3 regions of the Salinicola lusitanus genome follow, and region 2 is predicted to be linked to each of the others. Evidence: predicted binding sites of a transcription regulator. Region 2 holds the regulator's gene; each other region holds the start of a gene.
The links. Region 2 encodes PhoB, which activates phosphate uptake and scavenging genes when phosphate is short. Its sites were predicted from a motif close to TGTCATANNNNTGTCANA; they were not measured.
Positions count from the first base shown of each region.

Region 1 (10,010 bases), 1.1 Mb from region 2:
CGCCGTGGTCGCCGAGATAGCGCTCCAGGCGCTGCCACAGCGGTTCGCCGCCGGCCCGGGGGCGGGCGCTGAAGCTGCGCCAGGTGAGCCCTTCGGGCAGCGCGTCGAGATGGGCGCGCGCGCCGGTGGCGGCACCGTAGTCGAGCGTCCAGTGGGTCGCCGAGAGACGCGGCAGGTCGCGGCTGTCATTGAGGATCAGCGGCGTACCCAGGCTGTTGTCCAGCGCGCGCTCGAGCAGGCGCGCCAGCGCTTCGGCGTGCGGTGCCAGCTCGACGACCCGGGCCGGATGGCCGCCGCTCAGGCGCCACAGGTGGTCGCGGGTGATCGTCTCGCCAGGGGCCAGCAGGGTGTCATGGCGCAGCCCCGGCAGCAGCGCGCGGGTGGTGTCGCTATCCCCGGTGAGGGCGGCGGCGATCAGGCCATCCCAGGTGCCACCGACGCTGTCGCGGCGCCACAGCCAGTCGGGGGCGCTGCCCAGCGGGCGGTCGAGCCAGCCGGCGTAGGGTGCGCGCAGGGCATCGAAGCGCGCCTGGTGATCGGCGGCCGCAGCGTCCGCGGCGATGTCGTTGCGCTGGAACTCGGCGTGGATCTGCCAGCCGTCGCGTGTGCTGCGGCAGCTGAGATGAAAGAAGCCGCTGGCGTGGCTGCCGGGGAGACACAGCGGTACCGGGGCGCCGTGGGCATTGTCGACTGCGATCAGACGGGGCCAGAAATCCTGGCCACGGGCGGCCAGCACCAGATCGACCTGTGGCAGCCGCGCCGCCAGCCAGCGCGCGGTGGCGCTGCCGGTATCGGCCAGCAGAACCACCAGCTCGGCCTCCGCGGCGGCCTTGGCCACGCTCTCGGCCAGGGTCTGGTACCACTGATCGAGGGAGCGGGTCTCGTCCAGGGCGTTGGGGTCGCTGGCGCCGACCACCGCCACCTGGACGCCATCGCGTTCGAAGCGGGTCGCCACGCTGACGCCGGCGGGTGGCGCGGCCAGATTGCCCAGCACCGGGCGTGCGTAGTCGCGGTAGAGCGCTGAGGCACGCTGTGGCCACAGCGTGCGCTCGTCGCTGCTGACCCGGGCGTCGCTGGCCAGCAGGCGGCTGGCGGCGACGCCGGCACTACCGTTGGCGAGATGGCCCAGGCCGCTGCCACTCCAGCACTGGCCGTTCTCCAGTGTCAGGGTGCGTTCGGTACCGAGTTCCCGGCGCAGCCGGTCGAGCTGCGCGGCCAGACCGCCATAGCCTGCGGTGTGGCGCCGGGCGGCGCTGCGCGGCGTATAGAGTGCGGCCCACTCGGCGGCAGCGCTGCCCGCCAGCGTGGTCACGCCGGCCGCCGTGGCCCAGGGGGCGGCGCCGAGCAGCTCGGCCGGGCCGAGATAGGTGGCGGGGGCGACGATCCGCGTGGGGCCGAGGCACTCCAGGGTATCGGCCAGATAGAAGATCTCGACCTGGCGCCCTGGGGTCGGTGCGCGCGCGCTGGCTGTCAGCGGCGCGGCGCAGCCGCTCATTCCGGCACTCAGGCCAGCGCCTAGTCCGGCGCCCAGCAGGGTGCCGACCAGGCGGCGGCGAGTGGGGTCGCAGCCCCGGCCGGTGGCGGCCTGGGGGGCGGTGGAAAGGGGGTCAGTCATGAGGCTCCCGCGAATGATCCAACGCGGCGTACGGTCTTCGCCGCCGCCGGACTCGGCATCCTAATGACTGGGGGATGACGGTTTTATGACGGCGCGACCGCTGTGGCGCTGCCGTCAGGTCGTCATGGTGTTGTCACTTTGCTGCTCTAAGTTGCCTCCGGGTAACGCATTCCGGTGGCCGCACGCGCTGGATCGCCAAGTGGCCGGCGGCGCGCATCGCCGGTCCGGGTGCCGTGGATTAGCAGACCGTCATTAGTGAATTACGCCAAAGAGAGGGGACACCCCATGAGCAAGGAAATCGAGGATCATCGCGTTCTCAACCAGAGCGTCAACGAGCCGTTCTCGTCGGTACTGTCGCGCCGCATCTCGCGTCGCGGCATCATGCAGGGTGGCGCCGGGCTTGCCGCCATGGGCCTGCTTGGCGGCTTCGGTTTGGCCGGCTGCAGCAGCGGCGACAGCAACGATAACGGCGGCGTCGGCGGCGGCTCGCCGGAAGTCACCCCGCTGGCGCTGGCATTCGCTTCGATTCGCGGCTCGCGCACCGATGCGGTTGTGGTGCCGGAAGGCTATGTCGCCCAGGTGCTGATCCCCTGGGGCACCCCGCTCGACAACAGTGTCGGCGCCTGGTCCGCGGACCGCCGCGTCACGCCCGAGTACCAGGCGGCCAGCGTGGGCATGAACCACGACGGCATGCACAACTTCGCGCTGAGCGAAGAGAGCGCCTCGCGCGAGTTCATCATGGCGCTCAACAACGAGTACATCGACCAGAGCGCGCTGTGGGCGCCGCAGGGCGGCCCGACCAACGCCAAAGAGGGCGCACGTCCGGCCGACGAGGCGCGCACCGAGATCAACGCCCACGGCGTGACCCTGGTCAAGCTGGCGCTCGGCAGCGATGGCCAGTGGCGCGAAGAGCGCGGATCGCGCTACAACCGCCGCCTCACCTCGGCCACGCCGATCGAACTCGCCGGCCCGGTGCGCGGTAGCGACTACGTGGTGACCGCCTACTCCACCAACGGGACGCGCACCCGCGGCACCAACAACAACTGCGCCAACGGCTTCACCCCCTGGGGCACCTACCTCACCTGCGAGGAGAACTGGCCCAATGTCTTCACCAAGGCCAGCGATCGTTACCCCGATGACGATCGTCTGGGGGTGCCCACGGGCCGCAGCCGCTACGGCTGGGAGACCGCCCAGGGAGGCAGCAACGGCGAGTTCGCGCGCTTCGACGCCACGCCGAGCGCGGCTTCTGCCTCCGGCGACTACCGTAACGAACCGCGCACCTTCGGCTATGTGGTGGAGATCGACCCCTATGGCAACACCGCCAGCGTGAGCACCGAGACCGCCGCGCTCAAGCGCACTCATATCGGCCGCTTCCGCCACGAAGGGTGCTGGCCGGGCAAGGTGATCGAAGGCGAGCCGGTGGTGTTCTACACCGGCCACGACTCGCGCAACGAGTACATCTACAAGTTCGTCTCCAAGGCCAAGTGGGACCCTCAGGACGCCAACCGCCCCGGTCAGGACTACGACCGTCTGGCGATCGGCGCCAAGTACCTTGACGAGGGCACCCTCTACGTGGCGCGTTTCAACGCCGATGGCAGCGGCGATTGGCTGCCGCTGACGCCGGATGCCACCACCCGTGACGGCCGCCCGCTGTGGCAGGCGCTCAATCTTGCCAACGAGCGTGACCTCGCCGGTGTGCTCATCAACACCTGTGACGCCGCCGACTTCATGGGGGCGACGCCGATGGACCGCCCCGAGTGGGGCACCGTCGATCCCTCGTCGGGTGAGGTCTACATGACCTTGACCAACAACTCCAAACGTACCGCCGAGGGCACCGCCGCCACCTACACCAATGGCGGCAGCGACGTCGACGAGCTGGGCGTGGGCTATGCCACCGCTCCGGTCAACGGCCCCAACCCGCGTCCGGACAACGAGGGTGGCCAGGTCATCCGCTGGCTTGAGCCGTCCCCCGCGGGCACCCGCTTCGAGTGGGAGGTCTTCGTCTTCGGCGCCGCCGAGAGCGATGCCGACAACTACTCTGGGCTCACCGAACTCAACCAGTTCGCCAGCCCCGACGGCCTGTGGTACGACGACCGCGGCGACGGCCGCGGCATCCTGTGGATCGAGACCGACAACGGCTACGACAAGGTCACCGACTACACCAACGACCAGGTGCTGGCGGTGGTGCCGGCCAGCGTCAGCCGCGGCCCGGGGGACAAGGCGGTGATCGATGCCGCCGACCAGGCCCAGCTCAAGCGCTTCGCCGTCGGCCCCAACGGCTGTGAGGTGACCGGTATCTTCGCCACGCCGGACAAGACCTCGCTGTTCATCAACATCCAGCACCCGGGCAACTGGCCGGCCGATCCTGGTGCCAACGTGCAGGATGCGACGGTTGCCCCCTCGGGCGAGATCCGCCCGCGGGCCTCCACCGTGGTAATCCGCAAGCGTGATGGCGGGGAGGTCGGGGTGTAACCGAAAGCGGGAAGAGCGCCGCTACGCGGCTAGAAGCTGAAAGAGAAAACCGCCTCCGTCGCTTACGACGGAGGCGGTTTGGTTTAGGCTTCCTTCGAGCTTCGAGCTTCGAGCTTCGAGCTTCGAGCTTCGGGCGTCGAGCGTCGAGCTTCGAGCTTCGGGCGTCGAGCGTCGAGCTTCGAGCTCAGGCCTGGCTGGCGTAGGCGTAGAGCAGGGTCTCCTGCGCGCTGATCGGCTCGGCGTCTCCGGGAAGGCGGAGATGATACTGCCCCTCGGTGTCGAGCTCCCAGCTCTGGCAATTGTCCAGCAGGTAGGTGTCGATATCCTTGCGCACCTGCTGAGCGACCTTCTTGTCCAGTAGCGGGAAGCAGGTCTCGACGCGGTGGAACATGTTGCGCTCCATGGCATCGGCGCTGGAGCACCAGACTTCATGCTTACCGTCATTGTGGAAGTAATAGACGCGGGTATGTTCGAGGAATCGGCCGATGATCGAGCGCACCCGGATGTTGTCCGAAATGCCCGGGATGCCGGGGCGCAGACAGCACATGCCGCGGATGATCAGGTCGCAGGTCACGCCGGCCTGGGAGGCGCGGTAGAGCGCGCGGATCAACTTGGGCTCGGTGATCGCATTGCACTTGATGACGATCCTGGCCTTCTTGCCGTTCTCGGCCAGCCTGGCCTCGCGATCGATCATCTCGATCAGCGTCTTGTGAAGCGTGAAGGGGGCATGCAGCAGGGTGTTGATCTTGCGGGGCTTGCCCATGCCGGAGAGCTGCTGGAATACCTTGTGGACGTCGTCGCACAGCTCGTCGTTGGCGGTCATCAGGCTGTAATCGGTATAGAGCTTGGCGGTCTTGGCGTGATAGTTGCCCGTGCCGAGGTGAGCGTAGTGGCGCAGCTCGCCCTTTTCGCGCCGGACGATATGCATCATCTTGGCGTGGGTCTTGTAGGCCATCACCCCGTAGATGACGATGGCGCCCGCTTCCTGCAGTCGGGAGGCCAGCGCCAGGTTGTCGGCCTCGTCGAAGCGCGCCCGCAATTCGATCACCACGGTCACTTCCTTGCCGCCGCGGGCCGCCTCCACCAGGGCGCCGACGATCGCGGAGTCGGCGCCGGTGCGATAGAGCGTCTGCTTGATCGCCATGACATCGGGATCGCGTGCTGCCTGACGCAGCAGATCCTCCACCGGCGTGAACGACTGGAACGGATGGTGCAGCAGGATGTCGCCCTGGCGAATGGCGGAGAACAGGTTCACCTCACCGCGCAATGGCTTGGGCAGGCCGGGGGTGAACGGCCGATAGCGCAGATCGGGACGCTGGACGTCGCCGAGGACCGCCATCATGCGGGTCAGGTTGACCGGGCCATTGACCCGATAGAGATCCTCCTCGCCAAGCTCGAACTGCTTGAGCAGGAAATCGATCAGGCTGTCGGGGCAGTTGTCGGCCACCTCGAGGCGGACGCCGCTGCCGTAGCGTCTGGCCAGCAGTTCACCCCGCAGGGCGGAGGCCAGGTCCGAGACCTCTTCCGGATCGACCGAGAGGTCGGCGTTGCGGGTCAGGCGGAACTGATAGCAGCCCTCCACCTCCATGCCGGGAAACACCTCGTGGGCGTGGGCGTGGATCATCGACGACAGGAACACGTAATCGGTGAAACCCGTTTCGCAAAGCGCTTCCGGCAACCGGATCAAGCGTGGCAGCGAGCGTGGCGCCGGCAGGATCGCCATGCCGCCCTCGCGGCCGAAGGCATCGGTGCCCTCGAGTTCGACGATGAAGTTGAGACTCTTGTTGACCAGCCGCGGGAAGGGGTGCGAGGGGTCCAGCCCGATCGGGCTGATCACCGGGGCGATCTCCTCCTCGAAGTAGTCGGCGACCCAGGCCGCCTGCTCGGGCGTCCACTGGGCGCGTCGCCGGAAGCGGATCTTCTGCTCCTCCAGGGCCGGCACGAGGACGTCGTTGAGAATACGGTACTGACGTTCCACCTGCTCGTGGCCGATGCGCGAGACCTCGCTCAGCACGCGGGCCGGCGTCATCCCATCGGCACCGGTCTCTTCATGAAACGAAGCCAGCTGGTGCTTGAGGCCGGCGACCCGGATCTCGAAGAACTCGTCGAGATTGGAGGAGACGATGAGCAGGAACATCAACCGGTCGAGAAGCGGATGCGAAGGGTCCAGGGACTGCTCGAGCACACGGATGTTGAACTGCAGGTGCGACAGCTCGCGGTTGAAGTAGAGCGCGGCGTCGTCGAGATCCGCCTGCGAGGAGGGCGCCTCCTTGGCATGGATCCCCTTGCGCGTGCGATTGACGCGCAAGGGCGGAGGCGTCTCTTCACCGGTGGCCGGCAAGGGTAGATCGACCGAGCTGTTGGGCGTGTCCGTCGTGCCAGAATCCGTCATCACAAGTCTCCGGTACCGGGGCCGACACGCCCGCGGCCCTCAAGGGTTGAGCAGTTGCGCGGCGCGTTTGGCGAAGTAGGTCAGAATGCCGTCGGCACCGGCGCGCTTGAAGCAGGTCAGCGACTCCAGGATCACGCTGTCGGCGTCGAGCCAGCCCTTCTCGAAGGCGGCCATGTGCATGGCGTACTCGCCGCTGACCTGGTAGGCGAAGGTGGGGACGCCGAACGACTCCTTCACTCGCTGGATGACGTCCAGATAGGGCATGCCGGGCTTGACCATCACCATGTCGGCCCCCTCCTGGATGTCCAGGGCGGTCTCGTGGAGCGCCTCGTCGGTGTTGGCCGGGTCCATCTGGTAGCTGAACTTGTCCGCGCGGCCCAGATTGCCGCTGGAGCCGATGGCGTCGCGGAACGGACCGTAGTACTTCGAGGCGTACTTGGCCGAGTAGGCCATGATCTGGGTCTCGTGGAGCCCCTCGCGCTCGAAGGTGGCGCGAATCTCGCCGATACGGCCATCCATCATGTCGGACGGTGAGATCACGTCGGCGCCGGCCTCGGCATGCGACAGCGCCTGCTTGATCAGCGCCTCGATGGTGCGATCGTTGAGCAGGTAGCCGTTCTCGTCCGGTACCCCATCCTGGCCGTGGGTGGTGTACGGATCGAGCGCCACGTCGGTGATGATGCCGAGGTCGGGAAAGCGTTCACGCAGCGCCCGGATGGCGCGCTGGATCACGCCGTCCGGGTTCCAGGCTTCGGCACCGTCGACGGTCTTCTTCTCCGGCGGTGTGAAGGGGAACAGGTCGATCGCGGGGATGCCGAGTTCGACCAGCTCCTCGGTTTCGCGCAGCAACTCGTCGATGGAAAGGCGCTCGACGCCCGGCATGGAGGAGACCGGCTCGCGGCGATTTTCGCCATCGAGCACGAAGACCGGGAGAATCAGGTCGTCGGTGGTCAATGTCGATTCTCTGGCCAGGCGGCGGGAAAAGTCGCTCTTGCGAAGACGACGCAGGCGGGTGGCCGGATACTGACGCGACAGGGAATAACGCATGAATCTCTCCACGATAGGCGGCGAAGGGGCCTCACGGCCCCTTCGCGTCACCGACGATCAAGCTATCAGTGACGAATGACAAAACGATGACATCGGGGGCTTGGCGCCCCCAGTATAACAACCGAGTCGACAGCCGGGATGGGGCATTGTCGCAATGGTGGCCACCGGACGAATCAGTCAGTGGGCTCTTCCGCGCGCCGCCGCTGGACGAGGCGGCCGAAGAGGATTCCGACCTCGAACAGCAGCCACATGGGAACGGCCAACAGGCTTTGCGAGATGATGTCCGGCGGCGTCAACAACATGCCGATGATGAAGCAGATCAGGATCACGTAGGGACGTTTCTTGCTCAAGCTCCTCACGTCGGCGATCCCGGTCCAGATGACCAGGAACGTGGCGATGGGGATCTCGAAGGCCACGCCGAAGGCGAAGAACATCTTCAACACGAAATTGAGGTAGGCGTTGATGTCCGTCATCACCGTGACGTCCTGCGGTCCGGTGTGGACGAAAAAGCTGAACAACAGCGGGAACACCACGTAATAGGCGAAGGCGGCACCGCAGTAAAATAGCAGGATACTGGAGGCGAGCAGCGGAAATGCCAGCGCCTTCTCGTGCTTGTAGAGCCCCGGCGCGATGAAGGCCCAGGCCTGATAGAGGATGAACGGGATCGCCGCGAAGATGGCGACCACCATGGTCAGCTTGAACGGGGCCAGAAACGGTGACGTGACCTCCGTCGCGATCATCCTCGAGCCGGCGGGCAGCAGCGCCACCAGCGGATCGGCCACGAAGCGGTAGATATCATTGGAGAAAGCGTAAAGGCCGACGAATACCAGTACAACGACGATCACGGCCTTCAGCAGGCGCGAGCGCAGCTCTATCAGGTGCTCGATCAGCGGGGCTTGTGACTGCTTTTCGTCTGGCGGTGGAGAAGAGGCATCGCTCATCGGGAAGCCGAATCCTTGTCCGCGGGTGAGGCGTCGTGAGGGGCGGACGAGGCATCATCCGATGCGGCGGGTGCTGACCTTTCGACGCGATGTAGCTCGTCGGCGGACGAAGCGGATGGGGCCTGGGTGTCCCGCTTCTCGCCGCTTTCGAAATGTTTCTCGACACTCCGGCGCGCCTGATTGACGTTCTCGTCCAGTTTTTTCTGCTGCTCGGCCAGCTTCTGGCGCAGTTCCTCGGCCTCTAGCTGCGAGGTGATTTCCCGCTGCATGGTCGAGACGCTGCGCTTGATCCGCCCGACCCAGAGCCCTGCCGTGCGGGCAGCCCTGGGCAGTCGCTCGGGCCCTAGCACCAGCAGCCCGACGATGCCGATCAGCAGCAGCTCGAAGAAACCGATATCGAACATGCCGGTTACTTGCGCTCGACCTTGTCGTCGGACGTCTTGTGGGTCTCGTCCGTGCGACTGTCGAATGTGCTGTCCTGGGACGTATGAGTCGAATCCTGGGAGTGATCGATGCTGTGCTGCGTATTGCTCCCTTTCTTCTCCTCCTCGTCTTCACCGACGGCTTTCTTGAAGCCCTTGACGGCGCCGCCGAGATCGCTACCGACATTGCGCAACTTCTTGGTGCCGAAGATCAGGATGATGATCCCGAGGACGATCAACAACTGCCAGATACTGATCCCACCCAGCATAACTTTCTCCTTACTGATGCGCGTTGACGCGATGATGATTCATGAGTTTCATCGGCGAGAGGCCTTCTCGTCCAGTCCGGAAACGCCGAAGCGCCTGGCCAGTTCCGATAGCACTTCCCGATGATCGATATCGAGATGCGACAGCATGACAAGGCTGTGGAACCACAGGTCCGCCACTTCGCCGACCAGCTCCTGGCGACTCCGTGCATCATCTACCTGGACATCCTTGGCGGCAAGAAGCGTTTCGGTGGCTTCCTCGCCGACCTTCTCCAGAATCTTGTTGAGGCCACGGTGATGGAGCTGGGCGACGTAAGAGCTATCCGGATCCGCATGGCGGCGAGCTTCCAGAACCGTTGCCAATTGTTCGAGAGTATCACTCATGAAATGACATTCCTGCGTATAGGGCTACATTGGCTTCGAGCTTCGAGCTTCGAGCTTCGAGCTTCGAGCTTCGAGCTTCGAGCTTCGAGCTTCGAGTCATTATCCTGCGCTCAGCGCCAGATCAGCAGCAACACCCCCAGTCCGGCCGCCACCAGGACCGGCCAGGGTTGCTGTTCCGCCCAGCCCAGCATCGGCTGCCAGGCCAGGGCCACCGCCAGCAGGATGGCCCCCAGGCGGAGACGCCTGGCACGCGGCGCCGCCCGCTGGAAACGCGCTTCCAGCCCCGACAGCGCCTCCGTCTGCTGGCGATAGAGCCGGCGCTGCTGCTCGCGATCGGAGAGCGCCTGGTGGGCGAGCACCGGCAGCTCGGGAATCTGGTGCGCCAGTTCCGGCGCGTGCTTCTGAAGCGTCTTCCAGAACCCCTTGGGGCCGGCGCGCTCGCGCATCCAGCGCTCGAGATAGGGCTTGGCG
Region 1 is NZ_CP151919.1:174,153-184,162, reverse strand. Features, by position in the region: gene AAGT95_RS00800 (hypothetical protein) at 1-1,615, opposite strand, end outside; gene AAGT95_RS00795 (PhoX family protein) at 1,901-4,087, shown strand; gene ppk1 (polyphosphate kinase 1) at 4,272-6,479, opposite strand; gene hemB (porphobilinogen synthase) at 6,519-7,526, opposite strand; gene tatC (twin-arginine translocase subunit TatC) at 7,700-8,467, opposite strand; gene tatB (Sec-independent protein translocase protein TatB) at 8,464-8,871, opposite strand; gene tatA (Sec-independent protein translocase subunit TatA) at 8,877-9,158, opposite strand; gene AAGT95_RS00765 (phosphoribosyl-ATP diphosphatase) at 9,207-9,539, opposite strand; gene ubiB (ubiquinone biosynthesis regulatory protein kinase UbiB) at 9,650-10,010, opposite strand, start outside.
Region 1: the regulator PhoB is predicted to act here: its motif matches at 1,689-1,706, upstream of AAGT95_RS00795 (PhoX family protein).

Region 2 (10,010 bases):
CGCCCCTCCACCGGCCAGACGAAGGTCTGGGCGAACCCCACCCGGTCGTCGTTGCGCTTGCGCTCGGCGCTGACGGCGGCCTGCTCGCGGGCGATGCGGGCGGCGATCTCCGGCGGCGGCGAGACGGTCCTGGGCGGCACGCCGTCGATGCGCTCGATCGGCCAGTCCCGGGGCGTGATCGCGACCGCCGCGCTCTGCTGGCGCCCATCCGGTGTGGTGATCGACACTGTCTGACGACCGCTGGCATCGCGGCCGACACCGAAGACTACGGTGCCGTAGCCGGTAACCCGGAGATCGTGTCCCGCCACGGTGACCTGGCTGCCGGGCGGCACGCGTCCGATCACCATCGAGCCCTGCTGGACGCTGTCGGGGAAGGTGACCGGAACCGCATCGGCGCGTGTTTCGACCATGACGCTCGACAGCAGCAGCACGAAGACGGTGGCGCCGAGTCGTCGGCACCACCAGAGAGAGGAGGGGATCGATATCACCTGTCGGCACTCCGTATCGCGGGATGCCGCCACCATAACCCGAGCCGGTGGCGGAAGACAGGCGGATGGGAGACAGGGCCGGGTCGAGAGGGCGCTCTAGAACGACTCCCAATCGTCGTTATCGCTCGGTGCCGAGCGTGTCGCGGTCTTGCCTCCCGGCGAGGAGGCCGCCGCCAATATCGGCGCCGGGGTCGAGGGTGACGGCGAGCGATAGCGCGACACCCTCTCGTCGTATTCGGCATCGGGAATCTTGAACCCGGCCAGTGCCCGCTCCAGCGTCGCCACCTGCGCATTGAGCGTGGCGGCGGCCGCCGATGCCTGCTGTACCAGCGAGGCGTTCTGCTGGGTGACGTGATCCATCTGCACGACGGCCTCGTTGACCTGGTCGATACCGTTGGACTGTTCGCCGGAAGCGATCGAGATCTCCTCGATCAGATCTGTCATGCGGGCCACCGAATCCACGGCACGACGAATGGTCCCGCCGGCTTGCCCGACGATCTCGGAACCGGCATCGATCCTGCGATTCGAGGCGTCGATCAGTTCGCGGATCTCGCGGGAGGCCTCGGCGCTGCGGCTGGCCAGGGTGCGGACTTCATTGGCGACGACCGCGAACCCCCGACCCTGCTCGCCGGCCCGGGCGGCTTCCACCGAGGCGTTGAGCGCCAGGATATTGGTCTGGAAGGCGATCGAGTCGATCACGCCGACGATCTCGGTGACCCGGCGCGAGCTGTCGGTGATGCCCTGCATGGTCGAGACGACCTGATCCATCATCTCGCCGCCCTCCGCGGCGGTGGCGCGGGCCTCACCGGCCAGGCCGCTCGCCTGGCGGGCGTTGTCGGCATTCTGGCGCACGGTCTGGGTCAGCTCCTCCATGCTGGAGGCCGTCTCGCCGACGGAGGCCGCCTGCTGCTCGGTTCGCGCCGCCAGGTCCTGGTTGCCGCTGTGGATCTGGCCCACGCCGACGGTGATGGTGGTCGAGGCGTGGCGAACGTTGGTCATCGATTCGGCCAGGTGAATCCGCATGCCCTCGATGGCCGCGAGCAGGCTGTGGCGGTCGCCGGCGCCGATCTTCAGCGCGGTGGTGAGATCGCCCTCGGCCATGCCCCGGATCGCGTTTCGCGCCTGGCGCGGGTCGCCCCCCAGGTCGCCCAGCACGTTGCGGATGATCCAGCCCATGATCAGCGTGATGATGATGCCGATGGCACCGGCGATCAGGCTCATCTTCAACACGCCGGCCCAGAACGCCTGCTGGATGTCGCTGATATAGACGTTGGCGGCGAGATACCAGTCCCACTCGGGGACGTAGCGCACGTAGTTGAGGCGCGATATGTCCTGGCCATCGGCGTTGGTGGAGGTGTACTCCAGGGTGCCGTCGTCGGGGGAGTCCGCCAGCGCCTTGAGCTCGCGATAGAAATAGATGCCGTTGTCGTCGCGGAAACCGCTCATGTCCGTGCCGATTTCGCGCTTGGGGTGATAGACCAGATGGATGTTGCTGTCGAAGGCGTAGACATAGCTGCCGTCGAGATCCAGCGCCGATAGGTTCCTGCGCGCGAAGTCCTTGGCGGCTTGTTCGGAGAACTCGCCATCGTTGGCGCGTTGGACATAGCGCTCGACCAGTGTCTGGGCGCTGGCCACGAAGCTCTTGAGACTGCTGACGCGCTCGGCCATCAACGTATCGCGCTTCTCCAGGGCCATCCAGCCCACCAGCACCAGCATACCGAACCACATCAGTCCCACCGTGATCCAGAGTTTTTGCCGCATCGTCATCGCGAAAACCGTTCCTTTCCGAGGTATCTGTCGATTCATATGGAGGATTAAACTAATAATCCGCTCACTTTATCGGCAGGTTCTAATCAAGGTTGAGATCGATTCGTGCGATTTCGCCGCGATGCGCGTGATCGGGCCGGATTGGGGTACGCCGACGTTGCCCGACGCGATTCGGCGGCCATGCCGGCCTGGAGGGAGGAGGGTCCGCCGTGAGCAGCGACGGCGCCGTTCAGGGGGACGGCGCCGACCCTGTGTCAGGCTCGACCAGTCGGGCAGCGGGAAACACGCAGCGGAAGCGCGCGCCGAGCCCCGGGCGGCTGACGATTTCCAGGCTGGCGTCGTGGCGCAGCAGCACGTGCTTGACGATGGCCAGGCCCAGCCCCGTGCCGCCGGTGGCGGCGCTGCGACCCTTGTCGACGCGATAGAAGCGCTCGGTCAGTCGCGGGATATGGATGGGATCGAAACCCTCGCCGTTGTCTTCCACTTCGATGGCGGCGCCGTCATGCCAGGGCTTCCAGCGCAGGGTGATGGTGCTGCCTTCCGGTGTGTAGCGAACGGCGTTGAAGACCAGGTTGGAGACGGCGCTGCGTATCTCCTTGGTGTTCGCCAGCAGCCGCCGCGACTCGTCGGCTTCTATCGACAACTGGTGGCGTTGGGCGCTCAACTCCCGGGCATCGGCGACGATCTCGCCGAGCAGCGTCGTCACGTCCAGCGTATCGCGGTCGTCGTCGGGGCTATCGATCTCGAGCCGGGAGAGCAGCAGCAGATCCTCGACCAGATTCTGCATGCGCGTGGTCTGCGCCTGCATCTGCGAGAAGCCTCGCTGCCAGCGTGTCGGCAGCTGGTCGGCGTGGTCCGAGTAGGTTTCGAGATAACCGGCCAGCACCGTCAGCGGCGTGCGCAGCTCATGGGAGACGTTGGCGACGAAGTCGCGGCGCATCATCTCCAGCTGATGCAGCCGGGACACGTCCCGCGCCATCAGCAGGCGTTCGTTGTCGCCGAACAGGGTGAGATGGAACTGCAGGGTACGATTGGCCTGGACCGGGGAGGGAATCAGCAGCGGCTCGCGGTAGTCGCCCGTCTCGAAGTAGGCGATGAAACGGGGATCGCGCAGGAAGTTGGTGATCGGCTGACCGCGGTCGTGATCGGGCTGCAGGCCGAGCATGTCGCCGGCGGCGCTGTTCCACCACTCCAGGTCGCCATTGGGATCCAGCATCACCACGCTGTCGCGCATCGCCTCGCAGGAGTCCTGGATGCGCCGCAGGATATCGCGCAGTCGTTGCTGCAGCTGGGTCTGGGCTTTCTGATAGTGATACAGGCGATCGAACAGGTCACCCCAGACTCCGGTGCCGGGTGGTGGCGCCTCGCGGGGATTCTTCAGCAGCCAGACATAGAGCATGCGCACGTGGCGCAGGTGCAGGAAGACATAGAGCCCCAGGCCGGCCGCTAGCCCCCAGCCCAGCCCGGCGAGCAGGTCGTCGCCCAGCTCGCCGAGCAACAGTCCCATGGCGCCGAGCCCGAACAGCATGTAGCCGAGGCGCCACAGTTCGTTGATCCAGTAGCGCACGTCCTGACTTACTCCCTGACCGAAAAGCGGTAGCCGGTGCCGCGCACGGTCTGGACCAGATGCTGGTGCGCTTCGCCGAGGGATTTGCGCAGCCGGCGGATATGCACATCGACGGTACGCTCTTCCACGTAGACGTTGCCGCCCCAGACCTGATCCAGCAACTGGCTGCGGGTGTAGGCGCGTTCCTGGTGGGTCATGAAGAACTGCAGCAGACGATACTCGGTCGGGCCGATCTCCAGGGCGCCACCATGGGAGGTGACGCGGTGGCTGGAGGGGTCGAGCCGCAGCCCCTCGACCTCGACCGCCTCCTCGATACCCGGCGGCGTGGCCCGGCGCAGTACCGCCTTGAGTCGGGCCACCAGCTCGCGCGGCGAAAAGGGCTTGGTGATGTAGTCGTCGGCGCCCGCCTCCAGCCCCTGGACCTTGTTGTCCTCTTCACCCTTGGCGGTGAGCAGGATGATCGGCATCTCGGCGGTAGCCTCCTCGCGCTTCAGCCGACGCGCGAGCTCGATGCCGCTGGTGCCGGGCATCATCCAGTCGAGCAGCATCAGGTCGGGTTTCTGATCCAGCGCCATGGCGTGGCCGGTCTGGGCGTTGTCGGCTTCCAGTACACGATAATCGGCCATTTCCAGGGCAACGGCGATCATTTCGCGGATGGATGCTTCGTCGTCAACGATGAGTACGGTCTTGGAGCTCATGCGCAGTGCCTCGAGTGAGCCGCCGGTTCGCTTTGTTGCGTGGCGTCGATGACGCCATCGGGCGTAGCGACCGGCCGTGACAGAACGGTGACGATTACATCGTGAAAATATGACATCGATATGACAGTTACGACAATCGCGCCTTTCAGGCCGGCGGCCACAGCGCCAGCACCAGTCCGGCGAACAGCAAGAGTCCCGACCAGAAGTTGTTGAGGAAGGCCTGGAAGCAGGGGCCGCGCTCGCGCTCCCGGATCAGCCACTGCTGGTAGACGAAGGTCGCCGCCATCGCGGCCAGCCCCAGCCAGAAGAAACCGCCCAGTGCCAGCCGCGCTCCGACCCAGGTCAGCAACGCCAGGGTCAGCAGCTGCAGCAGACCGATGATCAGCTTGTCGGCGCGGCCGAACAGGCGCGCGGTGGACTTCACCCCGATCTTGATGTCGTCGTCGCGGTCGACCATGGCGTACTGGGTGTCGTAGGCCACGGTCCAGGCCAGGTTGGCCAGCAGCAGCAGCCACGCCTCCAGCGGCACGCTGCGACTCACCGCCATGAACGCCATCGGGATGCTCCACGAGAACGCCAGCCCCAGCACCACCTGGGGCAGGTGGGTGTAGCGCTTCATGAAGGGGTAGAGTGCGGCCAGCGCCACCCCGACGAAGGAGAGCAGTACCGTGGCCAGGTTGGTGAAGCAGACCAGCACGAAGGCCGCCGCCACCAGCGCCGCGAACAGGATCTTGGCCTCGCGCTCGCGGATGCGTCCGGTGGCCAGCGGGCGCTCCCGGGTGCGCTTGACGTGGCCGTCGATCTTGCGGTCGGCGTAGTCGTTGACCACGCAGCCGGCAGCGCGCATCAGATAGACGCCGAGCACGAAGATGATCAGGTTGGCGCGATCCGGCAGGCCGCCGGCGGCTAGCCACAGTGCCCACAGCGTCGGCCACATCAGCAGCCAGGTGCCGATCGGCTTGTCGAGCCGGGTCAGGCGCAGGAAGTCCGGCAGGCGGGCGAGGCCGCGGGGCGTGGAAGGGGAACCGGCGCTGGGCATACGAATCTCCGAAACGGCAAGGCCTCTGAATCGGCAACGACTTTACTGCAACTGCGGCCTCGCTTCGAGGTGGGAGCCGTCGTTCAGGCCGTCGGTCGTCGTTCCGGGAGAGCCAGGCCCAGGTCCTCCGCCATTTCATGCAGGAAGCACTCCTGCACCAGCAGTTGAATGCTGCCGTGCCGGAAACGTGATCGCCGCAGCCACACGCCCTCTGCGTCCGCGGAGACTCGCGCCACCTCGATCGGGTCGCGTTGCAGGTCGGGCTGCGCGAATAGCCAACTCCCCAGCGAACGCTCGCCCAGCGTGCGCAGGCGCCGACAACCGGTACGATCCAGTGGAGCGACCGAGCGCGCCGCCACCCACGGTCGCTCGCCGCTCATCAGCGTGACCTCGCGTATCCAGGCGAGATCGGTAGGCGCCAGCCCCAAGGCAAGCGCCTCGTCGCGGCGCGGTCGTTCGACGCCCTGGTGTTCCAGCCTGACCCGGAAGGGGCGCCTGGAGGCCGCGACCAACCGGGCGGTGAGCGAATCGGTAGAGCCTACCCACTGCCACCAGGCGGCGCTCATGCAAGGTCGGCGGGTGACGGCGGGAGCCCAGCGAATCCATCGCCAGGATCGTTCGGCGGGCGACAGTGCATGGCAGTAACAAGCTGAGGGCACGCGAAGCGACTCCATCAGGACGCATCAGGAAAGCGCCGTGGAACGGTCAGGGACCACCGGGACGGCGCGGGTCGAAGGCGGCGTAGTGTAACATGAGGCCTCGAGACGACCGACCGACGAGCCCCGCAATGAGTCAATCCGATCCCTCCAACGCGCCCCTGACGATCATCGGCACCGGGATGGCCGGCGTGGGCCTGGCCCGAGCCGTTCGGCGCCGTGATGGCGAGCGGCCGATCACCCTGATCAGTGCCGACAGCGGCGACGAGTACACCAAGCCGCTGCTCTCCAGCGCCTTCGCCAAGCGGCAGACGCCACAATCGCTGGCCATGCACGATGCGGTGGGCCTGGCCGCGACGCTGAAGGCGCGGGTCCGTACCCGGATGCCCGTCGATGCCATCGACCCCGTCGGCCACCGGCTGGTGATCGGTGCCGAGACGCTGCCCTACGGCCAGCTGGTGCTGGCGACCGGCGCCGCCCCCCGGCAGCCGTTCGAGGTGGCGTCTTCGCTGCGCGACCGGGTCTTTCAGATCAACGATCTCGATGACTATCGTCGCTTGCGCGGGGTGCTGGATCGTCATCCCGGCCAGCAGGCCCGCATCGCCATCATCGGCGCCGGGCTGGTGGGTTGCGAGTTCGCCAATGATCTCCATGCAGGAGGCCACCGGATCGCGCTGGTCGCGCCCGAGCCGACGCCGCTGCCACGCCTGCTGCCACCACCGTTGGGGCGGGCACTCGGCGAGGCCTTCGCCGAGGCCGGTATTAGCGGCTATTTCGAACGTCAGGTGACAGCGCTTCACGACGATGGCGACGGTGTGACGCTGGCACTCGACGATGGCGAAGTGCTGGCAGCGGATCTGGTACTGGTCGCGACGGGGCTGCGCCCACGTACCGGCCTGGCCGAGGCCGCAGGGCTGGCGGTGTCGCCGGCCGGTATCCTGACCGACCGCCGGCTCGCGACCAGTGCGCCGGATATCTTCGCGCTGGGTGACGTGGCCTGTGTCGACGGGCTCGGCGCCCCGACCGGCGGAGTGAGCGCCATGTACGTTCAGCCACTGCAGGCCGCGGTCAAGGCGCTGGCGGCAACGCTGACCGGCGCCCCGACCGAGGCGAGCTACGGCGCCTGGCCGGTGGTGGTCAAGACACCGCTGCTGCCGGTTGTCGCGCTGCCACCGCGTGAACCCCCGCACCACTGGCGGATCGAGGGAGAGGCCAGCGATTTCAGCGCCCTGGCCGAGGATCAGACAGGGCGGTTGCTGGGCTTCGCGCTGACCGGGCGCTGCGTTCGTCGTAAAGTCGAACTGGCGCGAGCTGCCCCCCCGTTGCTAGGCTAGCCTCGGTGGCTACGGTTGTATCAGCCATGAATCGTCACCTGATGCTGGACAAACCGCGCCCCGAGCGGCTTATTATGCGTTCGGAGGGCATTCCCCTCATCGAGAACAACAACTCGTTTTAGATGCGAGGCGTTTCAGGTGACGCCATAGCCAAACTAGGAGGGCTCTATGCGTAAGCCAGAACTCGCTGCGGCGATTGCCGAGCGTGCGGATCTTTCGAAGGACAAGGCCAGTCAGGTGCTGAACGTCATTCTCGACGAAATCACCGGGACGGTTTCCAAAGGTAGCGATGTCACCTTGATCGGTTTTGGTTCATTTACGGTTCGCGAGCGTGCCGCACGGACGGGTAAGAACCCGCAGACTGGCAAGCCGCTGAACATCCCGGCCAGCAAGACCGTGGCCTTCAAGCCCGGCAAGGCTCTCAAGGACGCCGTCAGCAAGTAAGTTCGGGTTTCGAATTCCCGAGTCGCTCATCCGCCAATGAGCGCAGCGATAGCCGATCCGTCCCGATACCGGCGGGTCGGCATTCTTCGATACATTCCCTGTCCTGTTGATCGGTCGTGCGAGGTGGCATGAAGCTCAAGTTGATGCTCTGGTGGCTTGGCGTGATGCTCAAACGCGCGCGTTCGCGCAAGGCGGCATTCCGCGACACGCTGGAAAAGCTCCGTCGGTTCGACTGGGGTGTGGCCACCGAGGACCTGTCGATTGCTCGGCACTATCGCATGACGCCCCAGGCAATCCAGAGCGCTCCCGGCCTGCCGGTGGATCTGGCGCTGGAGCTGCGCTTTCGTGACGCCGACAGCGCGACTCGCTTTCTCCGTAAACCGTCTCAGCGCGCCTTCCGCGAGGGGCTGTTCGATGGCCGCCTGCGGCTGGTGGGCGACTCCCGCGATCTGGAACGACTGCAGGGACTGCTGAAGCATCTCTAGCCGATCCTGAGTATGCGCCGGCCCTGAACCGCAGCGCCCCTGGCAGTGATGAACTGCCAGGGGCGCTTGTTATCGGCCGGCGGGAATGCCGGCCGGCATCCCGTCTTTACTGTGCGGTGGACGGCTTGGCGGCTTCGGCTTCGCTCGACAGGCGAATGGTGATGTCATCGCTGACATTGGGCACATACTGATCCAGGCCGAAATCGCTGCGCTGAAGGGTCGTCTCGGCGTCGAAGCCCAGCGCCGGCACCTTCGCCATCGGATGCTCGCCAACGCCATTGAGCGTGGCGTGCAGCACGACCGGCTTGGTCACGCCCTTGAGAGTCAGGTCGCCATGCACGTCGTACCGATCGTTACCCATCGATTCGATCTCGGTACTCTTGAACGTGGCGTCGGGATACTGCGCAACGTCGAAGTACTCGCTGCCCAGGAACTCCTCGTTGAGCGCCGGCACCTTGGTGTCCACGGTCTTGACCGGAATGGTCACCTCGACACGGGAATTGGCGACGTCGTCCTCGTCGAACTGAATGGTGCCGGTCACGTCCGAGAACGTGGCCGTCGGGTGGGAGAACCCGAAGTGGCTCCAGGAAGCCACGACGCTGGTATGCGTGGGATCCATCTGGTACGTCGTGGTATCTGCCATCGCGCTGACGCTTGCCGTCGACGCCAGCAGGGCTGCAGCCAGGACGATCTTGTTCGACATCATCGGTAACTTCCTCGAGTTGGGTGGTCTTTCACGCTGTTCGAATGGCGGACACCCGTAGGTGGCCGCCAAGATTCAGATCAGGATATCGTCGGCAGATCGAATACCAGCACTTCGGCATCCTCGCCGTGTTCCAGGGTCACGCCTGGCTCTTCCACCAGCATCAGCGCATCGCCGCCCTCGAGCGCCTGGCCGTTGACGCTCACCTTGCCGCGCACCACATGGACGTAGCTCTGACGGCCATCGGCCAGTGCCAGCTCGACACGCTCGTCGGCGTCGAGTAGCGACGCGTAGATGAAGGCGTCCTGCTGCAGGGTGAGCGAACCGTCGCGACCGTCAGGAGAGAGAATCAGGCACAGCCGGCCACGCTTGTCGGCATCCGTGAAATCCTTCTCGGCGTAGTGCGGGGTCAGGCCGCGCTCTCGCGGGAACAGCCAGATCTGCAGGAAGTGGACCGGTTCGCTGGTCGAGTGGTTGAACTCGCTGTGCTCGACGCCACTTCCCGTGGTCATGATCTGCACCCGGCCGGGGCCGATCGAGGAGCCGTTGCCCAGGGTGTCCTGATGACCCAGCTCGCCGCTCAGAACATAGGAGAAGATCTCCATGTCCTGATGGCCGTGCCGGCCAAAGCCTTGACCGGGCGCCACGCGATCTTCGTTGATGACCCGCAGTACGCTGAAGTGGACGTGCTTCGGATCGTGGTAGCCGGCGAACGAGAAAGAGTGATAGCTCTTGAGCCAGCCGTGATCGGCGTAACCGCGCTCGCCAGCGTGTCTGATCGTCAACATGGAGTGTCTCCTGGTTGCGGGCGCCGAGCGTCAGCCGCGGC
Region 2 is NZ_CP151919.1:1,312,778-1,322,787, forward strand. Features, by position in the region: gene AAGT95_RS06030 (M23 family metallopeptidase) at 1-488, opposite strand, end outside; gene AAGT95_RS06035 (methyl-accepting chemotaxis protein) at 585-2,255, opposite strand; gene phoR (phosphate regulon sensor histidine kinase PhoR) at 2,485-3,822, opposite strand; gene phoB (phosphate regulon transcriptional regulator PhoB) at 3,831-4,520, opposite strand; gene ubiA (4-hydroxybenzoate octaprenyltransferase) at 4,666-5,559, opposite strand; gene AAGT95_RS06055 (chorismate lyase) at 5,643-6,125, opposite strand; gene AAGT95_RS06060 (NAD(P)/FAD-dependent oxidoreductase) at 6,347-7,549, shown strand; gene AAGT95_RS06065 (HU family DNA-binding protein) at 7,718-7,993, shown strand; gene AAGT95_RS06070 (hypothetical protein) at 8,122-8,478, shown strand; gene AAGT95_RS06075 (YceI family protein) at 8,585-9,184, opposite strand; gene AAGT95_RS06080 (pirin family protein) at 9,262-9,969, opposite strand.

Region 3 (10,010 bases), 2.2 Mb from region 2:
AACCTGGCGGACGCCGGGGTCACCGTGCCCGGCGGTTTCGCCACCACCTCCCATGCCTATCGCGAGTTCCTGGCCCATGACGGCTTGAACGACCGCATCAATGCCGAGCTCTCCAAGCTGGACGTCGACGATACCGAGATGCTGGCCAAGGTGGGCGAGAGGATCCGCCAGTGGGTGATCGATACGCCCTTGCCCCCCGCCTTCGAGGATGCGCTGGGTGATGCCTATCAGACGTTGCAGGCCCGCCATCCCAACCTCAAGGTGGCGGTGCGTTCATCGGCTACCGCGGAGGACCTTCCCGATGCCTCCTTCGCCGGGCAGCAGGAGACCTTTCTCAATATCGACGGCTTCGACAACGTCAAGCGTGCCGTCCACGAGGTCTTCGCCTCGCTGTTCAACGATCGCGCCATCTCCTACCGCGTGCATCGCGGCTACCCGCATGAGAACGTCGCGCTCTCCGCAGGCGTCCAGAAGATGGTGCGCTCCGAGACGGCGGCGGCTGGGGTGATGTTCACGCTGGACACCGAGTCCGGCTATCGCGACGCGGTGTTCGTGACCGGCGCCTGGGGCCTGGGCGAGACCGTGGTGCAGGGGGCGGTCAATCCCGACGAGTTCTACGTTCACAAGCCGACGCTGGCTGCCGGCCGGCCCGCGGTGCTGCGACGGACACTGGGCTCCAAGCGGATCAAGATGGTCTATACCGATGACGCCGCTGCTGGCCGCTCGGTCAAGACGGTCGATGTCGCCCATGCCGACCGCCAGCGCTTCTGCCTGAGCGACGACGATGTGATGGAGCTGGCACGCCAGGCCGTGACCATCGAGAAACATTACGGCCGTCCGATGGACATCGAATGGGCCCGTGACGGCGACGATGGCAAGCTCTACATCGTCCAGGCCCGGCCGGAGACGGTAGTGTCGAACCAGGAGGGCGGCACCCTGGAGCGTTTCACGCTCAAGAACAAGAGCCGCGTGCTGGTCGACGGTCGCGCCATCGGTCAGCGGATCGGCCAGGGCAAGGTCAAGCTGGTGGCATCGCCGGAGGAGATGCACAAGGTACAGTCCGGCGACGTGCTGGTGACCGACATGACCGATCCCGACTGGGAGCCGATCATGAAGCGTGCGTCCGCCATTGTCACCAATCGCGGGGGGCGTACCTGCCATGCGGCGATCATCGCCCGCGAGCTGGGGATTCCCGCCGTGGTCGGCTGTGGCGACGCCACCGAGCTGCTCCAGGATGACGTCGAGGTGACGGTCTCCTGCGCCGAGGGCGACACCGGGCACGTCTACCAGGGCAAGCTGGAGTTCGACTGCCAGACCACCAGCGTCGACGCCATGCCGGAGATTCCGTTCAAGATCATGATGAACGTGGGTAACCCGGATCGCGCCTTCGCCTTTGCCGGACTGCCCAACGAAGGCATCGGCCTGGCGCGGCTGGAGTTCATCATCAACCGCATGATCGGCGTGCATCCGCGGGCACTAATGGATTACGACAAGCTCTCCAGCGACCTGCAGCAGACCATCGACCTGCGCACCGCCGGCTACGACGACCCGGTCAGCTTCTACGTGGATCGTCTGGTCGAGGGCATCTCCACCCTGGCGGCGGCGTTCTATCCCAAGCGCGTGATCGTGCGGCTGTCGGACTTCAAGTCCAACGAATACGAGAACCTGATCGGCGGCAAGCTCTACGAGCCGGGCGAAGAGAATCCGATGCTCGGCTTCCGCGGCGCCTCGCGCTACATCTCCGACGACTTCCGGGCCTGCTTCGAGCTGGAGTGCCGGGCGCTCAAGCGCGTTCGCGACGAGATGGGGCTCAACAACGTCGAGATCATGGTGCCGTTCGTGCGCACGCCGGCCGAGGGCAAGGCGGTGGTCGACCTGCTCGAGGCCAACGGCCTCAAACGCGGCGACAACGGGCTCAAGATCATCATGATGTGCGAGCTCCCCTCCAACGCGCTGCTGGCCGACGAGTTCCTGGAGCATTTCGATGGGTTCTCCATCGGTTCCAACGACCTGACCCAGTTGACGCTGGGTCTGGATCGCGACTCCGCGATCATCGCCCACCTGTTCGACGAGCGGGACCCGGCGGTCAAGAAGCTGCTGTCGATGGCGATCCAGGCCTGCAAGGCCCAAGGGAAGTACGTGGGCATCTGCGGCCAGGGACCTTCCGACCATCCGGAGCTTGCCAAGTGGCTGATGGAACAGGGGATCGATTCGGTCTCGCTGAATCCGGACGCCGTGCTCGAGACCTGGTTCATGCTGGCGGGTGAAACGCTGGGCTGATCGTCATTGAGCAGCCCAAGGGTCGGCGCGATACCCTCGCGCCGGCTTTTTTGGTTTTGACGTGATGACAAGACGTCGGCAACCGTGCTGTCGTCGGAGGGGTCACGAACGCAGCCAGTTGCGCAGCTTCACCAGCAGCAGTTCGCCGTCCGACATGGCCCGTCTTTCCTGCAGGATATTGGCGAGGGCATCGGGCCGATCGGTGATGATATTGTCGACCCCCATGTCGAGATAGCGCGACATGTCGCCGATACCATTGACGGTCCATACCGCCACCCCTCGGCCGGTATCGTGAATGGTCCTCAGCAGGCTCGGCGTGGCCTGGGTGTGGCGCAGACCGATGATGTCGGCGTCGGTGGTATGCAGCGCGCCGGGCAGGACGAACTGCAGAAACAGGGTGGTCCGCAGCTCTCCGTCCAGGCCCTTGACCACCTCGATGACATCGGGTGACAGCGAGGCAATCACGGCGTGGTCCGTCATCTGGCTGGCCTTCAACTGAGCGATGACCTTCTGGGCCAGTTCCTCGGCGGTGCCTGGCGCCGGCTTGAGCTCGACGTAGAGCCCGATGCGATCCCGCGCGTTGTCCAGGACCTGCTGGAACGTGGGAATGCGCTCGCCGACGAAGGCATCGCCGAAGTAGGAGCCGACATCGACCTGTTCGATCTCCGCCAGCGTCATGTCGCTGATGTTACGGTCGACCCCGGTCAATCGACTCAGATTGTTGTCGTGGGAGACGACGACCTGCCCGTCGCCGCTCAGGCGCACGTCCAGTTCCATGTAGTCGGCACCGTCGGCGATGGCCTGGTTCATCGAGGCCATGGTGTTCTCGGGTGCCACCAGAGAACTGCCGCGATGGGCGGTGATAGTGACGTGGTCGTTGATCTCGAACCCATGCAGTATCCAGCCCGCCTGGCCCAGGGCAAAGACCAGCAGCAGGATCTCTGCCCCCCAGGCGATCACCCCGGAGCGCTGCGGCGTCGCGGCGGGGCGAAACACTGGCGCCCGCCCGATGGCACGGTGGTATAGCGTGATCACCACCAGGCTGTTGGCTGCGATGCCCAGGAAAGTGAGGGCGATCGTGGTGACGATATACAGCGCCAGATAGGTCAGCATCGCCGGAATCAGCACGCTGTTGCGCTCCGGCAGATACCCGAGCAACGTCCCGCCCAGGGTGTTGAAGGCCAGGGTGAAGACAACCGGGATGGCCGCCACCAGCAGCGCCATGCCGACGACGGCCAGGGCCATCCGCAGGCGACGCCCCTGGGTCAATTCGCGGCTGCGTTTCAACGCGGCGATCGGCTTCAGCCCGTCGAGCATCATCGCCGGCAGTGCCAGGAACCAGCGGAAATAGAGGGCGGCGCTGAGTAGGACCAGCACCACAACGATCGGCGTCGCCACGGCGAGAAACTCCCACAGCTCGGGAGGCTTCAAGTGGATCAGAATATAGGGCTCGATATCGCCGAGCATGGCGCTGTAGAGGTGGGAGAGGCCGATGGCGAACGGGGCGGCCAGGAGAAGGTGGCTTCCGACCTGGAGCAGGGTGAGGGTCATCAAGGCCGGAAAACGGCGTAGCACGTGCCACAGCGAACCCATGGCCACCCGATAACGATTCCCGGCCTGGCTCGAGACGACGAGCATCATTCCCGCCTGCTGGAGGAAGATCACCAGGAAGCTGAGTCCGATCGCCACCAGCAGCCAGAGCAGCCCCCAGGGCGAGAAGGCGACATCCAGAATCTGTCCGTTGCTGAGCACGGGGCGGCCGATGCGACGGAGGAGTCCGGACAGCGTGTTGGCCGACAGCGGCACCCATACCGCCGAGGCGAGTAACGTGAAGAACAGGTGGAAGGCGATCAGCGAACGCAGGTGGGCGCGGATCTGCCGGGCGATGTCTTGTATCAGTGATCTGGGTGCTAGCATGGAGTGGTCGGCGGTGCCCCTTCCTGGGCCAAAGTGGTCTCAATGACGAATGGTCGCGACAAGGTGTGCCATTCAGTGTTGTCGTCAAACGGTCATCTTTGCAAGTTCGTCCGGCCATGAACGAAAAAGGCCGCTCGGAGGCGGCCTGGACACGGTATCGTCAACCGCGGGTCTAGAACTGCCAGCCCACGGAGGCGGTGTAGGTATCGACCTTGAAATTGCTGTCGAAATCGTAGCGCTCGTATTCGGTGCGCAGCAGAAGGTGCTGATAGCGGTACTGCACGCCGGCACCATAGACCGGGTCGATCCCGTCATTGTCATCGAGATCCGACGTGGCGCTGAGCTCGCCCCTGGCCTCCGTTTCCCAACGTGCCATACCCGCCTTGGCGAACAGCTCGAAGCCAGCGCCGACCGGCAGCTTGCCGACCAGACTCAAGCCGTAGGCCTTGCTCTTGAGATCGACGACATTGCCACCCCGGATCAGGTTGGGCTTGCCCAGATCGGCGTAGAAGGCCTCGGTGGCGAAGTAGGGGTTGTATTCGTAGCCGACGAATGCCTTGTAGACGCTGTCATCATCGTCGACGTGATAGCTTTCGCCGCTGGCCCCGGCAAACTTGCCGATCTCGCTGTCGCTGCTCGCCACCTCACCGTAGCCACCGCCGATGCCAAGATAGAGCCCGTCGGCGTTGGCCGCCTGCGCCGTCGGCGCCAACAGCAGCGGAGACATCGTCATCGGAATGACGAGCCAGATCTTCTTCTTCATCGTGAATCTCCCTTGAATGCGTCCGGACAGGCATTCCGTGGCCTCATCGGCGAATTGCCATGCGGATGACGAATGGCTACCGGCGTGTACGGATCGTCGACGCTGGTGAACAGCGTTTCATGACTCGGTCAGACTTTATGATTAGCCCCGGTCAGACGCAAGCGATCTCTCATCGAGGTCAGGCATAAAAAAACGCCCCGCGTTGGCGGGGCGTTTCGGTGACCTCTTCATGAAGCGCGAGCATCGGAAGAGACGTGTCAGGCTTCCTGGGCGACCGGAATGACGCTCGAGGCCGCTTTCTGGAAATCCTCTATCTCATGGAAGTTCAGGTAGCGGTAGATCTCACCCGCCATGGCATTGAACTCACCCATGGTAGCCTTGTACTCCTCCACCGTGGGCAGGCGGCCTTCGACCGCGGCGATGGCCGCGAGCTCTGCCGATGCCAAATAGACATCGGCGCCGTCGCCCAGACGGTTGGGGAAGTTACGGGTTGAGGTGGATACCACGGTCGACTTCGGCGCGACGCGTGCCTGGTTGCCCATGCAAAGCGAGCAGCCTGGCATCTCCATGCGAGCGCCAGCTTTGCCGTAGATGCCGTAGTAGCCCTCCTCGGTCAGTTGATGTTGGTCCATCTTGGTCGGCGGTGCAAGCCACAGGCGCGTTTTCAGGCTGCCGGCCGGCTGCTTCTCGAGCAATTTGCCGGCGGCGCGGAAGTGGCCGATGTTGGTCATGCACGAGCCGATGAAGACTTCATCGATCTTCTGGCCGGCAACCTCGGAGAGCAGACGCGCATCGTCGGGATCGTTGGGCGCACAGAGCACCGGCTGGTCGATCTCGGCCAGGTCGATCTCGATCACCGCAGCGTACTCGGCGTCGGCGTCGGCGCGCATCAGGCTGGGGTTGGCCAGCCACGCTTCCATGGCTTCGATACGGCGCTCCAGCGTGCGGCGGTCGCCATAGCCGGCGCTGATCATCCACTTCAGCAGGGTGACGTTGGAGTTCAGGTACTCGGTAACGCGCTCTTCGCCCAGCGTGATGGTGCAACCCGCAGCGCTGCGCTCCGCGGAGGCGTCGGAGAGCTCGAACGCCTGCTCGGCGGTGAGATCCTCGAGACCTTCGATCTCCAGAATGCGGCCGGAGAAGATGTTCTTCTTGCCGGACTTGGCCACCGTCAGGTGCCCTTGCTGGATCGCGTAGTAGGGGATCGCGTGGACCAGGTCGCGCAGGGTGATGCCCGGCTGACGCTCACCCTTGAACCGCACCAGCACCGATTCCGGCATGTCCAGCGGCATCACGCCGGTGGCCGCCGCGAAGGCCACCAGCCCGGAGCCTGCCGGGAACGAGATCCCCATCGGGAAACGGGTGTGCGAGTCACCACCGGTACCGACGGTGTCCGGCAGCAGCATGCGGTTGAGCCAGGAGTGGATGATGCCATCGCCCGGTCGCAGCGAGACGCCGCCACGGTTCATGATGAAGTCGGGCAGGGTGTGATGGGTCTCGACGTCGACCGGCTTGGGATAGGCGGCGGTGTGGCAGAAGGACTGCATTACCAGGTCGGCCTGGAAGCCGAGGCACGCCAGATCCTTGAGCTCGTCGCGAGTCATCGGGCCGGTGGTGTCCTGGGAGCCGACCGTGGTCATCTTCGGCTCGCAGTACATGCCCGGGCGGACGCCGTCCATGTCGCAGGCCTTGCCGACCATCTTCTGGGCCAGGGTGAAGCCCTTGCCGGTGTCGCCCGGCTGTTCCGGCTTGCGGAAGATATCCGAGCCCGGCAGGCCGAGTTCGTTGCGCGCCTTCTCGGTCAAACCGCGGCCGATGATCAGGGGGATACGGCCACCGGCGCGCACTTCGTCGAGGATCACCTGGGTCTTGAGCGCGAAGGTGGAAACGACTTCGTCGCTGTCGTGACGGGTCACCTTGCCTTCATACGGATAGACATCGATGACGTCGCCCATTTCGAGCTTGTCGACATCCATCTCGATCGGCAGGGCGCCGGCGTCTTCCATGGTGTTGAAGAAGATCGGTGCGATCTTGCCGCCGAAGCAGAACCCGCCGGCCCGCTTGTTGGGGACGTGGGGGATGTCGTCGCCGAAGAACCACAGCACCGAGTTGGTCGCCGACTTGCGCGAGGAGCCGGTGCCCACCACGTCGCCGACGTAGGCGACCGGGAAGCCCTTGGCCTTGACCGCCTCGATCTGCGCCAGCGGGCCCTTGCTGCCCGCCACTTCCGGCTCGATGCCGTCGCGCGGGTTCTTGAGCATGGCGTTGGCGTGGAGCGGGATGTCGGGGCGCGACCAGGCATCCGGCGCCGGCGACAGGTCGTCGGTGTTGGTCTCGCCGGGTACCTTGAACACGGCGATGCTGATCTTGTCGGCCAGCGCCGGCTTGGCCAGGAACCACTCGGCCTCGGCCCACGACTCGAGCACGCCCTGGGCCACGGCGTTGCCGCTCTTGGCCCGCTCGGCGACATCGTGGAAGGCGTCGAACATCAGCAGGGTGTGCTTGAGCTGCTCGCCCACTTCCTGGGCCAGCTCACTGTCGTCCAGCAGCTCGACCAGGGTGGCGATGTTGTAGCCGCCCTGCATGGTCCCCAGCAGCTTGACCGCGTGGATCTTGTCGATCAGCGGCGAGGTCGACTCGCCCTTGGCGATGGCGGTGAGGAAGCCGGCCTTGACGTAGGCGGCCTCGTCGACACCGGGCGGCACGCGATCGGTGATCAGTTCGAGGAGAAATGCCTCTTCACCGGCGGGCGGCTGCTTGAGCAGCTCGACCAGTTGGGCGGTCATTTCGGCGGTCAACGGTTTCGGCGGCACGCCTTCCTGGGCGCGCTCCTCGACATGTTGGCGGTAAGCTTCAAGCACGGTGGAGACCCTCATCTAGAGTTAGAGCCCGCATGAGCGAGACGGAATCCGGGCCAGGACGCGGCAGGTACGGAACGTCTCGTCCTTCGGCAAGCCAGGATCGTCTGGCGGCCATTGACATGGCTGTCACGAAATCGGCTGCGGTGGGCGCTGCGAAGTCTACGTGAAACTGTCGACAATGTTAAGGAGGCCACGTCGGCACCGGTCTTCCGCCACTTCCGGTCTGCCGTCAATGTCACCATGGTCGTGGAAATGGCTATCGAAGTCTCGTCGGGCAGGCGCTACCATGAGCCCACTGGATTCGAATCCACTCTGATTCAACGTATCGAGTGGCCGCAATCCTCGAGAGGTTCTCCGGGTCGGGAAATATGACATGTCTCGCCACGGCCCGATGTCTTCCATCCGCAAAACGGGGCTGGCAGTTGCCTGCCAAGCGCCCGAAGAACGTCAATGACTACTCAACGAATGACCGATGACATCGATGTCGACATCGACCGCTTGCTGCCGGTCGAGCTGCTCGAATTCCTACCTTGTGCCACGCCTCGGCGCTGGATCGACGCCGCACTGGAAAACCCGGCGCTGTTGTTGATCGACCATGCGCAGTGTGAAAAGAAGGCCGCCTCTACCGCGATGAGCCTGATGTTCCGGTATGTCGATCGCCCCGAACTTCTGACCAAGATGTCTCAGCTGGCGCGTGAGGAGCTTCTCCATTTCGAGCAGGTGGTCGGTTTGATGCAGGAGCGGGGAGTCGACTACTCCCACATTCAGGCGTCGCGCTACGCGGAGGGGCTGCGTGAACACGTAGCACGAGAAGAGCCGGATCGATTGATCGATATTCTGATCGTGGGCGCGTTCATCGAAGCGCGCTCGTGTGAGCGTTTCGCACGGCTGATTCCTCATCTCGATGAGCCGCTTGCCAAGTTCTATCGCTCCCTGGTGCGTTCGGAAGGGCGTCATTTCGAGGATTACCTCGGGCTCGCCGAACGCTATGGCGGCAAGGCCGCCGTGGCCGAACGCGTGACTCGCTTCGCCGCTCACGAAAAAGCGTTGATCGAAGGCGAAGACGCCATGTTCCGCTTTCACAGCGGCGTGCCGAGAGCGACCTCGCCGTGAGTCGTCGCAACCTCGGCGATCATGCTGGCCCAGGTCGACCAGGGGCGCGTGTCAACCGGCTTGGCGATGATCTGCGTGTGGTCGCTTCTTCTATCGGATAATGGACAACGATGAATTCAGGTCGAGCAACAACAACAATCGCGCTCTTCGGACATTTCGGGTATCGGCAGGGTGATCAGGCGCTGACGCACTTCAGCTACGACAAGGTGAAGGCGCTGCTGATCTACCTGCTGATGCAGGAGGCGCCGGCGAGCCGTGCCGCGCTGGCAGAAATGCTATGGCCGGACCAGGGCGTCAAGTCGGGGAGGACGAACCTTCGCCATGCCCTTCACTGCCTCCGGCACAGCCTCGGCGATCTCGCCGAGTCGTCCCTGACCGTCACCCGGCAGACCATCTCCTTCGATCTGCCGCCCAGTGTTCACTGGGATCTTCGCGAGGTGGACGGCCTGCTGCGAGAACCGCCTTCCATCGATGTCCTCGAGCGGCTGCTCGACTACTATCGCGGCGACCTGCTGTCCGAACTGCATCTGGGCCAGTGCGTCGCTTTCCAGCAGTGGCTGGTACGCACCCGGGGCGAGTGGCGACAGCGCTTGACCGAATACGCGGAACGAGTGCTGGAGGCGTGCTCGGCGCTGCCCGAGGGGCTGCTGCGAACCCTGATCCACCGAATCCCGGACTTTGGTCCTTTCCACGAGCGATTGGTGCGACAGCTTGCCGAGCACGGGCAGTTCGCCGCCGCCCGGGAACAGTTCAACGCCTTTCTGCAACACCTGGCGCTATCCGGCCAGCAGCCCGAGCCCGGCTTTCTGCAACTGGCGAGATTCTGGTCGGAGGGGCCGGAACCGGGACAGATACACCTCGATTGGTCGAACGGCGTCGGCGCCGACACGCCCCAGGGGCGGCGGGAGGTGCCAGGGTACTCGGCGGAAGATATCGATTATCGCCAGGTCACGGTCATGGCGATTGCGCTCCGACCGGCGGACGCCGGAAACGACCTCGGTCGGGCGCTGGCTTGCCTGAAGGCTCAGGACCAGCTGTTCCGGTGGCTGGAGACCCAGTGTCGCCATCTTGGCGGT
Region 3 is NZ_CP151919.1:3,864,941-3,874,950, reverse strand. Features, by position in the region: gene ppsA (phosphoenolpyruvate synthase) at 1-2,280, shown strand, start outside; gene AAGT95_RS17485 (glycerophosphodiester phosphodiesterase) at 2,383-4,197, opposite strand; gene AAGT95_RS17480 (outer membrane beta-barrel protein) at 4,370-4,960, opposite strand; gene acnB (bifunctional aconitate hydratase 2/2-methylisocitrate dehydratase) at 5,218-7,821, opposite strand; gene AAGT95_RS17470 (tRNA-(ms[2]io[6]A)-hydroxylase) at 8,272-8,934, shown strand; gene AAGT95_RS17465 (AAA family ATPase) at 9,045-10,010, shown strand, end outside.
Region 3: the regulator PhoB is predicted to act here: its motif matches at 4,277-4,294, upstream of AAGT95_RS17485 (glycerophosphodiester phosphodiesterase).